One region of the Pantoea sp. B65 genome, then DNA from elsewhere that is predicted to be linked to it. Evidence: predicted binding sites of a transcription regulator. Region 1 holds the regulator's gene; the other holds the start of a gene.
What was found. The regulator PurR, encoded in region 1, represses purine synthesis genes. The targets are predictions, from matches to a motif close to CANGCAAACGTTTGCNTG.
Positions count from the first base shown of each region.

Region 2: a site for PurR is predicted at 3,295-3,312, ahead of JWF83_RS17295 (nucleoside-specific channel-forming protein Tsx). Genes of this name have one in related genera too.

Region 1 is NZ_JAHXPU010000036.1:440-7,968, reverse strand. Features, by position in the region: gene JWF83_RS14370 (MATE family efflux transporter) at 1-250, opposite strand, end outside; gene JWF83_RS14365 (riboflavin synthase subunit alpha) at 484-1,134, shown strand; gene cfa (cyclopropane fatty acyl phospholipid synthase) at 1,241-2,389, opposite strand; gene punC (purine nucleoside transporter PunC) at 2,797-4,002, opposite strand; gene punR (DNA-binding transcriptional activator PunR) at 4,116-5,024, shown strand; gene purR (HTH-type transcriptional repressor PurR) at 5,056-6,081, opposite strand; gene JWF83_RS14340 (YnhF family membrane protein) at 6,382-6,471, shown strand; partial or broken gene JWF83_RS14335 (RHS repeat-associated core domain-containing protein) at 6,564-7,529, opposite strand, start outside.
Region 2 is NZ_JAHXPU010000037.1:172,494-180,022, forward strand. Features, by position in the region: gene JWF83_RS17275 (hypothetical protein) at 1-111, opposite strand, end outside; partial or broken gene JWF83_RS17280 (LysR family transcriptional regulator) at 135-257, shown strand; gene yjdN (VOC family metalloprotein YjdN) at 416-853, shown strand; gene JWF83_RS17290 (acyltransferase family protein) at 953-1,996, opposite strand; gene JWF83_RS17295 (nucleoside-specific channel-forming protein Tsx) at 2,186-3,055, opposite strand; gene JWF83_RS17300 (ABC transporter substrate-binding protein) at 3,431-4,210, shown strand; gene JWF83_RS17305 (DUF2817 domain-containing protein) at 4,216-5,343, shown strand; gene JWF83_RS17310 (2OG-Fe(II) oxygenase) at 5,305-6,084, opposite strand; gene JWF83_RS17315 (LysR substrate-binding domain-containing protein) at 6,204-7,103, shown strand; gene JWF83_RS17320 (ABC transporter ATP-binding protein) at 7,104-7,529, opposite strand, start outside.

The DNA of each region.
Region 1 (7,529 bases):
TGCGATCGCGGCGGCCGGAACCGTTAAGCTGCGCAACAATCGGCGTTAAGGCCAGCACCAGGCCATGACCAAACAGGATGGTCGGCAACCAGATGGAGGTGCCGACTGCGACGGCGGCCATATCCGTGGCGCTGACGGCGCCGGCCATAATGGTATCGACAAAACCCATGGCGGTCTGCGCGACTTGCGCGAGGATCACCGGGATGGCGAGGGCTAATAATTGACGCGCTTCTGTCAGATACTTCTGCACACAAACACCTTGTCTGGTTTTATCAGGGTGAAAAAATTTAACGCCCTGATGGGCGAATGAATATAAATCAGTAGATTAAGCCGCGTAGTGTAACGGTCGTGGCGCTTTAAGCCAATCACCTGGCCTGATAATCGCTCTTTATGTTATACACTCAGCACAGGTTGCTGCCGGCTGGTATCAGAGCAGCATGGCAGATGTGTTAAGATTGCCAAAAACAGACTGAGGCTTGAAGCATGTTTACTGGTATTGTGCAGGGCACCGCTGAGGTGCTGTCTATTGTAGAGAAAACCAATTTCCGTACGCACATCGTCAAATTACCGGCTGAGATGATGCCAGGCCTGGCCTTAGGCGCCTCGGTGGCCCATAACGGCTGCTGCCTGACGGTTACCCGGGTTGACGGTGAACAGGTCAGTTTTGATCTGATGAAAGAGACGCTGCGTATTACCAATCTCGGTGAGCTGGAGAGCGGCGATAAAGTTAACGTGGAACGTGCGGCGAAATTTAGCGATGAGATCGGCGGCCATTTAATGTCCGGCCATATTATGACCACCGCTGAGATCTGCAAGATTATTAATTCAGAGAATAATCGCGAAATCTGGTTTAAACCGCAGGATGCAGAGGTGATGAAATTTATTCTGCGTAAAGGTTATATCGGTATTGACGGTATTAGCCTGACGGTGGGAGATGTCACTAAAAGTAAATTCTGCGTGCACCTGATCCCCGAGACGCTGGCGCGTACCACGCTGGGCGAGAAAAAACTGGGGCAGCGTGTCAATATTGAAATTGACCCACAGACCCAGGCGATAGTGGAAACGGTGGAGCGGGTTCTGGCACAGCGCGAAGCGGCGCTGCTGGCGGAAGCGGAATCCCCGGCAGAACAATAAAGGGCGATCTATCACACCCTAACCGTAGGGGAGGCATTAATGCCTCCCTTTGCATTAATGCCTCCCTTTGCATTAATGCCTCCCTTTGCATTAATACATCCCGTCGTTAATGCGGTACCCGCAATCCACCCTCAATCCCATGGCTGAATACCACTTGCCACAACTGGATATCGCGGGCGCGAAAAGCACCGGCACAGGCATTAAGGTAGTAACTAAACATCCGTTTAAATCGTTCGCCGTAATCTTCCGCCAGCTGCGGCCAGGCTTCAAGGAAACGCTGATACCATGCCATCAGGGTGGTGTCGTAATCCGCACCAAAATTATGCCAGTCTTCCATCACAAAGTGCGGCTCACTGGCATCGGCAATCTGACGTATCGACGGCAGACAGCCGTTCGGGAAGATATATTTATCAATCCACGGGTCAACGTTCATATCGGTTTTAATCGTGCCAATGGTGTGCAGCAGGAAAATGCCATCCTGTTTTAAATTGCGGTCGGCAACGTCAAAATAGGTGGCATAATTTTTCGGCCCGACATGTTCAAACATCCCCACGGAAACAATTCGGTCAAACTTCTGCGCCAGATCGCGATAATCCTGCAGCAGGATGGTCACGTCCAGACCCTCGCAACGCTGTTGCGCCAGTTTCTGTTGCTCGGCAGAGATAGTCACGCCGACTACCCTGACATGATAATGGCGCGCGGCAAACGCCGCCAGACCGCCCCAGCCGCAGCCGATATCCAGCAGCGACATGCCTGGCTGCAGCTGCAGTTTTTCGCAGATCATTTTCAGCTTGGCCTGCTGCGCTTCTTCAAGCGTCTTCGCTTGTTTCCAGTAACCGCAGGAGTATTGCAGATGGGAATCGAGCATGAATGAGAAAAGATCGTTACCGAGATCGTAATGCTCTTTGCCGACAATCCAGGCGCGTTTTTTTGATTGCAGATTAGTCAGCCGTGCCGCTGCGATGCGCAACGTATCTTTGAAATGGCGCGGGAGTTGCTGGTCAAGTTTATGTTTTAACACCCGATGAAAAAACATATCGAGGCGTTCACACTCCCACCAGCCATCCATATAGCTTTCGCCGAGCCCCAGTGAGCCTTCCTGCAATACACGCCGGAAAAAATCGGGATTTTTCACCTGGATATCCCAGGGGTGAGAGCCATTCACTTCCACACCGGCTACCTGCAGCATTTCATGGACGATGCGATACCAGTGATTTTCTTCCAGGCCCAATTCTTCTATACACGATGAACTCATAGCTTCTCCATCACCTGCTGTGATTAGAACCTGAGAATTAGAATAGCTAATTTCTACAGGATTGTGAGAGAACTCACGGAAAATCCGTGCGCCTGATATCCGACGTTTAACAGAGGATTGAAAATGAACGAAAAATACCTTGCCTTACTGATGCTGCAGCGATGTTAGTAGCGCAGGCGGCAGATATGCTGCCCCGGTTTCCCGCGACTGGCTGCAATATCGATACTCAGGTTTGGTCCTGCAGAGATGCGTTGCGAATGCCACGCCGTAAAACACCACGACAGCCCTGTCAGGTCTGACCAAATAATGTTAATTTATTGTTATATAATATTGCCTTAGATGAGTATATGCTCACGGCAGGCAATATTCAATACAATATTGTTAGCGAGCTAACTAAATGATTTCATTCACTGATGTGATGTGGCGTCGACTGCTTTGACCAACCGCTGTTTTTCGCTCTTGCGCTGAAATTGTAGCGCATATCCGATCAAAGCAAGAACAACGGTCAGCAACATAATTGCGGTGGTGGTCAGCAGCGTTTCGGCAATTAGCGTCGATACGGCCATGCTGGCGAGAAAGCACAGACCGAGTTGCAGCATATTCTGTAATGCTGCGGCTTTTCCGGTGGCCTCGGGGAAGGGCAGCAGTGCGTTAGCCACCACAATCGGATAGATCGCGCCATTCGCCATCGCCATACCGCAAAACGGGACCAGTAGCGCCGTCAGTGTTACCTGGCCGGACAGCGCCACGGCAAAGATGGCGCTGATGCTGATGGCATAACCCAGCAGCAGCCAGCGCAACAGGGTGGCGCCTGCCAGACGCTGTAGCAACGCGCGACAGCCAAAACCACCCAGTAAAAAAGCCAGCGTTTGCGGAATATAACTCAGACCGATATCGCCTGGCGTCAGCCCCAGATCGGCAAGAATAAACGGCGAACCGGTCAGCCAGGCAAAAAAACTGGCGGAACAGGCGGCATAAATCAGCACATTGCCACTCCAGATGCGCGATTTCAGCAACAGCAGAAAGCTGACCAGGGGTTGCACGCTGACGCGGTTTTTTACTGTCGCAGATTTAAGCCGCAGCGTCGGGATCAGCAATGCCAGCGCAATCAGCAGCAGTGCGACAAAGATCGCGCGCCAGCTAAAATGGTTCAGCAGCCAGGCGCCCAGCAGCGGCGCCAGCGCCGGAGAGAGCGCTACCAGCGGCATAATGGTGGCGAAGACACGATTAGCCTGCGCACCGTGATAGCGGTCGACGACCAGCGCCTGCCAGCTGACCGCTGCGGAACAGACCCCCACCGCCTGGATAAAGCGCAACACCAGCAGCAGGGTGGCATCCTGCACCAGCAGCATACCGGCGCAACCGAGGGCAAACAGACTCAGCCCCATTACCAGCACCGGTTTACGCCCGATGCGATCCGACAGTGGCCCCCAGAACAGTTGCGCACAGGCAAAACCGGCAAGGAAGATACTCAGGCTGGCGCTGATAGCGCCAGGATGGGTGTGCAGGTCCTGTTGCATGGCGCCAAACGCCGGCAGGTACATATCGGTAGCAAGAAAACCCAGCATGCTTAACAGCGCCAGGTAAACAATAAATCCTTTTGACTTGATCATCAGATAACTCTTTTTTATGCAGGTGATGTAACGCGCAGAGTGTAAGCGGGTGCACTGTGGCTTGTGAAACGCTAATATTTGCCTATTGCGTTGAAAAATTTTGCAGGCAGGATATGTGGTCAGAACATTCTCTTGAAGTGGTTGATGCGGTTGCACGTACCGGCAGTTTTAGCGCCGCCGCCAGTGAGCTGCATCGTGTGCCCTCGGCGGTCAGCTATACCGTACGTCAGCTGGAGCAGTGGCTGGCGGTTCAGCTGTTTGAACGCCGCCATCGCGATGTGGTACTTACCGCTGCCGGTAAAGTTTTTATTCAGGAAGGCCGCGCTGTTATCAAAAAAATGCTTGCCACCCGCCGTCAGTGTCAGCAGGTGGCCAATGGCTGGCGCGGGCAGTTAAGTATCGCGATCGATTTGATTGTTAAACCGCAGCGCAGCCGCCAGCTGGTACTCGATTTCTATCGCCATTTCCCGGATATGGAACTGCTGGTTTCCCATGAGGTATTTAATGGCGTCTGGGATGCGCTGGTGGACGGGCGGGTTGATATGGCGATTGGCGCCACCCAGGCGATCCCGGTCGGCGGGCGTTTTGGTTTTCGCGATATGGGGGCGCTAAACTGGCGCTGCGTGGTCAGTGCCGGACATCCGCTGGCGCGGCAGCAGGGAACGATAGAGGAAGAGACGATTCGTCAGTGGCCGTCGCTGGTGCTGGAAGATACCTCGCGCAGCTTACCGAAGCGGATTACCTGGACGCTGGATAATCAGCGGCGTCTGGTGGCGCCGGACTGGGATACCGCCTTTGATTGTCTGCTGGCGGGATTATGCGTTGGTATGGTGCCCGGGCACTTCGCCGCACCGTTGCTCGCCAGTGGCGAACTGACGGAGCTGAGCCTGCCGGCGGGTTTTCCCGACAGCCCATGTTGCGTCAGCTGGGCAGAACAGAGCGCGTCGCCGGCGCTGAGCTGGCTACTGGATTATCTGGGCGATGCGGAAACCATGAATGCCGAGTGGTTGCACGAGGCGTGATCACCGGCCACCGCCGTGGCCGGCCAGAAGATTAGCGACGATAATCGCGGAATGGGCCATCGGCGACGGAACGGCGCTCGATCAGTGAAGGATGCACTTCAATGGTCTGAGGATCTTCGCGTTTACTGGTAATGCGGTCCAGCAGCATATCAAAGGCGGTTTGCCCGAGACGTTCTTTTGGCTGATGCACAGTGGTCAGCGCCGGTGTGAAATAGCGCGCGTTACGCACATTATCATAACCGATCACCGAAATATCCTGCGGCACCCGCAGGCCCATCTCATCGGCGGCGCAAATCGCCCCCATCGCCATAATATCGCCGCCGCAAAACACTGCGGTTGGCCGCTGCTTCTGCGACAGAATTTGCTGCATGGCGCGATAACCGGATTCCGGTTCAAAGTCACCCTGCACAATCCACTCATCGCGCACATGGATGCTGGCTTCGTGCAGCGCTTTCAGAAAACCGGCATGACGGCCGCCGCCGGTATTACGCTCCAGCTGGCCGGGGATCGCGCCGATATCGCGGTGGCCGCGATCGATCAGATAGCGACCCGCCATATAACCACCCTCAAAGGCATTATCCAGCACGGTATCGGTAAAGTCGCCGCGCGATTCGCCCCAGTCCATCACCACCATCGGGATATTGCGATTCTCTTCCAGCATTTTCAGCAGGTCATCCGGATACTCAGAACACATCACCAGCAGGCCATCGACGCGTTTTTGCGCCATCATCGACAGATACGCCTGCTGCTTTTGCAGATCGTTATGGGCGTTACCGAGGATCAGCGTATAGCCTTTGGCAAAGCAGCGGGTCTCTACCGCTTCAATAATTTCAGCAAAGTAGGGCGCTTCACTGGAGGTCGCCAGCAGACCAATCGATTTGGTATGGTTAACCTTCAGACTACGTGCAACGGCGCTGGGCGAGTAGTGCAGCGCTTTGATGGCGGCCCAAACCGCTTCGCGCGTATCTTCAGCGACAAAGCGTGTTTTATTGATGACATGTGAAACGGTGGTGGTGGAAACACCGGCGCGTTTCGCCACATCCTTAATTGTTGCCATTAAACTGGTACTCCTGCGCTTATCTCAACGCATTGATAAATAGCATGTTAAACGTTTGCGTACCCCTGGCGATTTTCAGGCGGCCATGGGGGTTCATTGTTGCATTCTGAGTGACGTCGGGAAGGAGAATGACGTCAGGAAACACGGCAAGTAACGCGGTGTTGCAGTTGTTGCGCAACGGAAAAAAAGAATTCTATCAAGGCTGTGAGAAGAAAACGAGATTTTTACTTGCAACTGTGGGAAAATCCACACAGTTATTGATTGTATACTCATGACTTATGGGTCTTTTAGGAGCGTAGTATGGATACCAATCTGAAGTTATCTCTGATGACCACCGTTGGCTCACTGTTAGTGATTATCGCTTTTAGCTTTGTTGCGGTGATGAACTGATTTTCTCACCACCCGGCGGTTTTTCCACTAGCGGTAAGAAACGCCTGATGGGGTATGCGTCAGGCGTTTTTTTTTGCATCTATGCGTTGATGTTACGCAAAATAGTGAGCGCTGGCACGGTAAATCGCCATCCCCGATCCGGCGACAGTATCGGGATTAAGCACCCCCAGCGCCTGACGGATCCAAAGATATTTATTAAAGCCGCGTACAGCTTGCCTGCGCGTCAGGGTAGGGTATCCGGTTAATTCTCTTATTTTATTCCTGATAGCATCCGTCTGGAAAATCCCTTCCTCTTCTTTGATCCCCATAATACCCTGTGACAAAATATCTGTGGAATGCTCTGCCGTCATTTCATCATCAAGATACCAGTAATCGGTCGTTTCCGGACCGGTTACACTCAATCCCAAAGCGGTATCTTTGAATGTTTCCATATGGCTGTATTCGTGAATCAGATTTTTAACCCTGACCTCAGGGGAGTCGCTAAAAAAGCTTTCAGCCAGAATAACTGCGCCCTCATCAGCTATTGCCGCAGCGATAACATCGGATTTTTCATGCAAATATCTTATTAGGGAAAATCGCGAGCGTTTTACTGTATCATTCCGAATCGTCTGAATAACATCTCTGGTCATCGCCCAAACTTTGACTAATGATGAAAATAACTCAACATCAGCTTTACCTATATAGGGTTCAAGCAGCGTTTGTGTGGCGGAAGGATGACTATGTGCCATAAGCAGAGCCCTATCCAGTACCGTTTTAGCGCGTTTTAAACTATTTTCAATCACTACCCGTTTCTCTTTATCTTGTTGTGCAATGATCGTCAGATTCTCAGCGATAATTTCAGCACCATGCATTGCCGTCCATTGTGATAGTTTTTTATAGATGCGTTGATCAGTATCGGGGTGCTCGCCAGGTGGATAAATTCTATGTGGCATTAACCCATCAGGATCACGATAGCTCACCGGGTTATTGATTACCATTATATACAAATTGAGCCCGGCCAGGTTCCCGGCCGGATCGGCGCTCAGCCAGCGCCCGGCCCAGCACTGATAATAACGGTA
Region 2 (7,529 bases), on a different contig from region 1:
GGGTCCTATTGGCAGGCCAAGCGCATACCAGGCCAGCAGCAGCAGGATCCAGACGGCGAGAAACTTCAGCGCCAGATCCAGCGCGCTGATTATCGCGGTGGCAATCGTCATGAGTGACGAGCGGCTAGTATAGCGTGGTGGCGCTGGAACTCGATCAGCCGCTGCCAAAGGCGACCTTTTTTCTGATTCAGCGGCGCGATACCGCACTGACGCCGATGGGGGCCTATATGGCGCAGCTGTTTCGTCGTAGTTGCTGACCGCCGGCTGGCTGGGATGCGATGATAAAATCGCCCCAATGTGCGGGCTGACGCCCATTTTATGCTGGCAAGGCTGACTACACTTTGCGCTGAGTGATAATCACGCCATAACACGGATAATCGCCGTGCGGCGTCCTGCCATTATTGAGGAGTCAGCCATGCAAGTGCATCCCTATCTGTTTTTTGATGGTCGCTGTGAAGAAGCGATCGCTTTTTATCATCAGTCATTTGGCGCCGAACTGCTGTTTAAAACCACCTTCGATGATATGCCTGCGGAGCAGATGCAACAGGAAGACTGCGCTTCCGCTTATGACTTTCCGCCGGACAAAATTATGCATGCCCAGCTGAAAGTGGGCGACAGTGAAATCATGATGAGCGACGGCAATATGGCCGCTACTGAGCAGCAGCATAGTGGCTTTGCCATCAGTCTGGCGACCGATGATGTCGACGAAGGTAAAAGCTGGTTTGATAATCTTGCGGCCGGAGGCAATGTCACCATGCCGTGGCAGGAGACTTTCTGGGCGCAGGGTTTTGGCATGCTTACCGATAAATTCGGTATCCCGTGGATGATTAATGTAACAAAACCGGCAGAGTAATAGCGCCAGGCGGCGGCCTGGGGCGGCAGGGAAATACCCGGCTGAATGCCCTATACCCTGGATGTCCAGTTGCCTCAGTCGGGTGTTTTTAAGCGGTGACTATCGGGATCGGGAAAAGTAATCCATTGATGGTTTTTCTATGATCCGGTTGATGATAAAGGCACTTAGGATACAGGCGGTTAAATAACATATCATAACGATTGGGGTGGTGCTGAAGTTCATTATTTTACTGAAAATAAATATCAATACCGGGTGGATCAGATAGATCGGGTACGATATATCACCGAGGAAAACACCTAATTTATTGTTGGTTAATTTAAAAACCGCACCGCTGGCCTTTGAGAGTGAGTAGATAAAAACGCCAAATAGTAACGGAGACAATATTTCATTATTTCTGTTGTACTGCATTTTGCAGAATAAAAAGAAGAAGGCTGAGATACACAGTAGTTGTATCAAGCTCTCCTTTAGATACGATTCTGTACTGCCTGAGCGAATCAGCAGCTGGTAGCAAAGTATCCCGATGGCATAGTCCATTAAGCATCTGAGCACGCCGTAAGGGATAAAACTGTAGGCCAGCCGGTAATTGATATTCATAAAATCAGGTGAATCGAGATTGATCTTCAGGAATGAGAAAAGGATCAAAACCAGTAAAAAAGGTGCGGTAATGGCTTTCGCTTTCTTTTCCAGAAAATAGACCAGCGGGAAAATCAGGATCCCAATCAGCAATTCAGCAGAAATAGTGTTTGCCACCCCCATAGGTTCAATTAGCGGGAAATCGCTTCTGCTATTGGAGGGGATCATTTGTGAGATAGTGATGATTTTGAAAAGATCAAATGCATTAGGGTGAGGAAGCTCTTTCCAGATAATAAACAAGGGCACGCTAAGAATAATACAGGTTATATATACCGGGAATAGCCGTTGATAGCGCTTTTTGGCGAAATTTATTGCATCAAAGTTATCATTATTCAACACCGATGCGGCGATAACAAAACCACTCAGCACTAAAAAGAAATCAACCGCTAAGATAAACGATAACGGCATGGCGATATTATGGTTCCAGTAATACATATGACCAATGCAGACGAGCAGTGACATAATGCCACGAAAAAAATCAAGGCTAACGTTTCGCTGTGTCAACTTCATTTTGTTTCCCTGTTTTACCCAAAGGCAACATCAATATTACTCAGGATGCTCTCATGACTATCCCGATAACTTCAATATCTGAATGCCGGTGGGACTAAAACAGGTGGTGTGGTGTGACATGGATCGGCAACGGGACGGCATTAAGTTACCCCAGGGGAGGGATAAATGCCGCCCGCTGCCGGGTCAGAATCAGAAGTTGTAACCCACCACCAGGTAGTAACCCCAGCCGGTCGATTTCACGGTAAAAGGTCCTTTACCGAAGTCCAGTTCCGTACCGTCCGCCCACTGTCCACCGTTGTGGAAATAACGCGCCACCACCGAGTAGTGCCAGTGATCGTAACCCAGAGACAGGATATGGCTGGAGGCGATGGAGTTATTGGTACGCGCGTCACCCGCTTTATCACGCAGCTCGGAACCAAAATCGAAGTTAGTAAAGCCGATATAGTTCAGGTTGCCGCCCCAGAGCGCGGTCAGTGGTACGAAATATTTGATTTTAAAGCGGTAGCCATCCCAGCTGTCCTCATTTGCCGCACCGTAGTTTTCCCACTGGTATTTGGCATAGATATTCGCTGACAGTGACACTTTGCTATGGGTATCGATATCGGTGCCCAGACCCATATACCAGGTGTTCTGGCGGTTGGCTTTGTTATCGCCCATATCGTAGATATAGTTGTTGGCGAAGTACCACTCTTTAAATGGCCCAAAACTCAGATCGCTATTGGTCAGTTTATCAATTGAGAAGCGCGGTTCGATCTCCATAAAGAACGGTGAGCCGTCGTCCCAGGCGCCGGTATCGTTGCCATTCCCCGCGCCAAACACTTTGGGAACGTCGATATAACCGTAAAAATCGAACCAGTCTTTATGGGCAAAAGCTTCGTATTCCAGATAGACGTCATTATTCAGCTGCGGCCCAAACCGTGTGTGGTAGCTACCCACTACGTTAGCGCTCTGATGCCACCAGTCGGATAGGTACTCTGCGTTATTGGTTTCGGCAACTGAAGATGCGCTGTATGACATCGCCAGCAGCGTACTCGCCGCCATCAACATTTTTGTTTTCATTTGATTACCACATGCTTAATGACCATTCGCTGTACAACAATGATGGTCTTGTTATGTAGCCCCTGCAGGACAGGAGGGTGATTTTCGTCGTCACAAAACAGAGCCAACGCCTGTTGAAGAATGTCCGCGCATCGTGCCTGTAACAGGGGAATAGAAAATAGATATTACTCACATTTGTCAAAGTTTGTTTCATAATGATTCAGAAGTTATGTGATCTTAATCACAAAATTGCCGGAGTTAACGCAAACGATTGTTCGCTGAAAAAAGCAGCGGGGAATTCGTCCGGCGATTGAGCGCTGCCATAAAATGATCAACTATGTTATTAAATTGAATAATAAATCGTTCATTGTTTACCTTTCTTCCCGGGGATCCTGTATGAAAAAAATCGCGCTCTCTGTTTTGCTGGCTCTGACCGCCGTCAGTCACGCTGCTTTCGCGGAAACGCAGTTGCGTTTTGGCGTCGATCCGACTTTTCCGCCGTTTGAATCGAAAGCCGCCGACGGCTCGCTGCAGGGTTTTGATATCGATATGGGCAACGCCATTTGTCAGCAGTTGCAGGTGAAATGTGTCTGGGTGCAGACCGGCTACGACGGCATTATTCCGGCGTTAAAAGCGCGTAAGTTCGATGCCATTCTGTCGGCGATGTCGATGACGGAAAAACGCCGTCAGCAGGTAGCGTTTAGCGATATGCTGTACATTACGCCAAGTGCGCTGGTGGCGAAGAAAAACAGTGTGTTAAGCCCGGATGCCGCTACCCTGAAAGGGAAAGTGATCGGCGTGGCGCAGGGTACTACGCAGGAGTCTTATGCGCAGGCTGTCTGGGCGCCGCTGGGTATTCAGGTGGTCTCCTATCCAAACCAGGAAGAGATTTATCCCGATCTGGCTTCCGGTCGTGTCGATGCCACCCTGACTAACGCCGCCTCTGCGGAAACCGGCTTTCTGAAAACCCCGCAGGGTCAGCAGTTTGCTATCAGCGGGAAAACGCTGCTGGATAAAAAATGGTTTGGCGAAGGCACCGGTATCGGCTTACGTAAAGACGATGAACAGCACCGTCAGATGATCAACAGCGCGCTGGCGGAGCTGCACAAAAACGGCACTTATGACAAGCTGGCGAAGAAATACTTCACCTTTGATATTTGGCACCAGCCAGAGTAAGCCTGATGAGCAGCAGACAGCAGCAACTGCCGGATTTTAACGCGCAGCGTGCGCGTTTCCTTGCGGCCGTCGCCCGGCTTGCGGGTGAGGTGATCTGTTATCCCCACCCGCTGCCCGGGCCGCACGGCGAGGCCCTGGCGACCGATGTCGCGATCATCGGTCGGCCTGAAGCGCGCAACCTAATGGTGGTGGTTTCCGGCACCCACGGAGTTGAGGGCTATTACGGTTCTGACAGCCAGATTGCCTGGCTGGACAGTCTCACCGCCGGCGCAATGCCTGACGATATGGCGCTGGTGATGGTGCATCTGATCAACCCGTGGGGCAGCGCCCATCTGCGACGTGTTAATGAAGATAATGCCGACCTGAATCGTAACTTTATCGATTTCAGTCAGCCGTTGCCGCACAACACCGCTTATCCGGCGCTGCATGATATCTATCTGTGTCGTGACAGTAACGGACAGCAGCGTCAGCAGGCGGATGCCCGGATGCAGGCGCAATGCGCGCAAATCGGCTGGGTTGGGGTGAAGCGTATTGTCGAAGCCGGACAGTACCAGTTTGCCGACGGGATTTTCTTCGGCGGCACGGCAGCCAGTTGGTCGCACCTCACCCTGAAACAGATTATTCAGCGTCATCTGTGCCATGCGCAGCAGATTATCAGTTTTGATCTGCATACCGGCGCCGGTGCTTATGGCCACCCGATGTTGATGGCGATTGCCGAACGTAGCTATCCGGCGCTCGATAACGCCCGGCAGCTGTTTGGCCCCTGGCTGACAGTGCTGATTACCGGTAAAAATCGTGACAGTGAAACCGGCGTCACCGCCACGGCCACCGGGTATTTATCGCAGTTTATGCTGGATAATCTGCCGGATGTACGGCTGATGCAGTTGGTCATTGAGTGTGGTACCTATGACGGGGAAACCATGCATTCGCTGGTACGTGACGACCACTGGCTGCATCTGTATGGCGACCCGGCCAGCGCCGAAGGCGAGGCGATTAAACTGGCGCTGTATGAAGGCTTTTATCCGGCGGATAGCGACTGGCAGGCGCTGGTGGCATTACGCACCCGGCAAATTTTTGCCAGGGCGTTTAATGCGTTACAGGCGTCCGTAGAAGGTCATTCTGGCGGTTTCTGATAAGGCGATGTCCGGCCGGGCATTATAGGCCAGCACCACCAGCATCCGGGTGGTAGCGCCGGCGGTGGGCGTGACGCGGTGCAGGGCGTTACGCCCGCGGAACAGCACCAGATCGCCCGGGTCGATAGCTAACTGATCCACTGTCCGTTCGCCGTCCAGCACCTGCTGTACCCCGGCGAAATTCATCTCGCCGCGGTCAGCATCGCGCAGATTGCTGACGTACTCAAAGACGCCACCGGCCTGCGGTTTCTGGATCAGCAGGGTGATGGCAAATGACGAGTTATCAAAATGCCAGCCCAGCTCCTGCCCGCGATGAGCGTAGTGCAGGTTGATTGACGACAGCGAATCGCCATAGGGGTAAAGCTGTGGTTCACCGAGTACCCCACAGAGAAAGTGTTTAAACGACTCTGCATTGTAGAGTGTGCGCAGCGGCGAACTGGCCGGGATCTCCTCATCGGTAATGCAGCCTTTTGACGAAATCACCTGACGATTGCGTGGATGGTCGGCAGGCAGGCTATCATCGGGTTTGCTCAGATAAACATTGTGGCTGCTGCTGGCATAGAACGCCTGATGGCTGTGGGCCTCGCCCTCCTGCTTAATCGCCTGCAGGGCGCTGGCGGTGAGAAAATCGCGCAATACCAGCGCGCCGCTCTGGTCAAGGCGTTGCTTACAGGCGGCGATATAGTGCTCGTCGCCAAGCGGATGACATAACCGGTTGACGACAGGGTCCAGGCTGTTCATGGATACTCCGGGGAAGACGGATAATCGTTCCACTGTATAAGAGTTCTGGCCGCGAGCCGTAACAATAAAAACTTAATCCGGTGCATAGCCAGGCTTAATGCCTGACAGGATCCTGCTCTATGATGAAATCGGCGAAACTGCCGCGTCTCAATGCCATCGTGGCATTTAAAACCGCTGCCGAAACCGGCAGTCTGGCAAAAGCGGCAACCCAGCTGGCGCTGACGCCTGCGGCTGTCAGCCAGCAGATTCGGCAGTTGGAACAGCAACTCGGCGTGCTGGTGTTTACCCGCTCGCAATCAGGGGTGCAGCTTACTACTGCCGGGCGGGATTATCTGCGTTATGTTATTGAAGCATTCGATATTTTACAGCTGGCGCAGCAGCATCTGCAGGCGGCGCCGCAGCAAAATCAGCTGACGCTGGTGTCGTTGCCGGCGCTGGCGTCAAAATGGCTCACCCCGCATTTAGGCGAGTGGCTGCGGCAGCATCCCGCTATCAATATCGCCGTGCAGGCCACCCATGCGCGGGTGGATTTCACCTCTTCGCCGGCAGATTTCGTGCTCTGTTTTGGCGACCATCACTATCCGCAGTTGCAGCAGCTGCCGTTGTTTCAGGATCAGGTGCTGCCGGTGTGCAGCCCGCAACTGCTGGCTGCCGCGCCAGAGAGCTTTAATCCACTGGCTTATCCGCTGATTCACCTCGACTGGGGCAATGATGGCCGTTATCTGCCGGGCTGGAGCGACTGGCTGCAGATGGCCGGTATAACAGCGGACAGACCGTTAAACGGACTGACGTTTAACCTTACTTCGCTGGCGATTGAAGCGGCGGTGCAGGGCAATGGTCTGCTGCTGGGGCAGCGGATGCTTATTCAGCAGGAGTTGCGGCAGGGCACTCTGGTGGTGCCCGATAGCCGCGCGTTGCCGTTAAGTAAACCCTATTATCTGGCCTGGCCTGAACGCACCCTGGCAAAACCGGGTGCGCAGGCGATGATCGGCTGGCTGCAACAGCTGGCGCAGCACTAACTATCCGGCCGCCCGTGCCGCCATTTCGCGGCTGTAGTGGCGGCTGGCCTCCAGCAACCGTTGACTATATTCAACCTGCGCGCCGCCGCTGAGTAGCGTATCGGTATCGAGGGCTTCCACAATCCTGCCGAACTGCATTATCGCCACCCGGTGACAAAGGTGAGCGATAACCCCGAGATCGTGGGTCACCATCAGATAGGTTAACCCCTCTTCCTGCTGCAGGTCGCTAAGCAGGTTGAGGATCTCCGCCTGTACCGAGACATCCAGCGCCGAGGTCGGCTCGTCCAGCAGCAGCACCTGCGGCTGCAGGATTAAGGCGCGGGCAATCGCCACGCGCTGACGCTGACCACCGGAAAGCTGATGGGGATAGCGCGTACGGAAGGCACGATTCAGCCCGACTTTTTCCAGCATATCGTTAACCCGCTG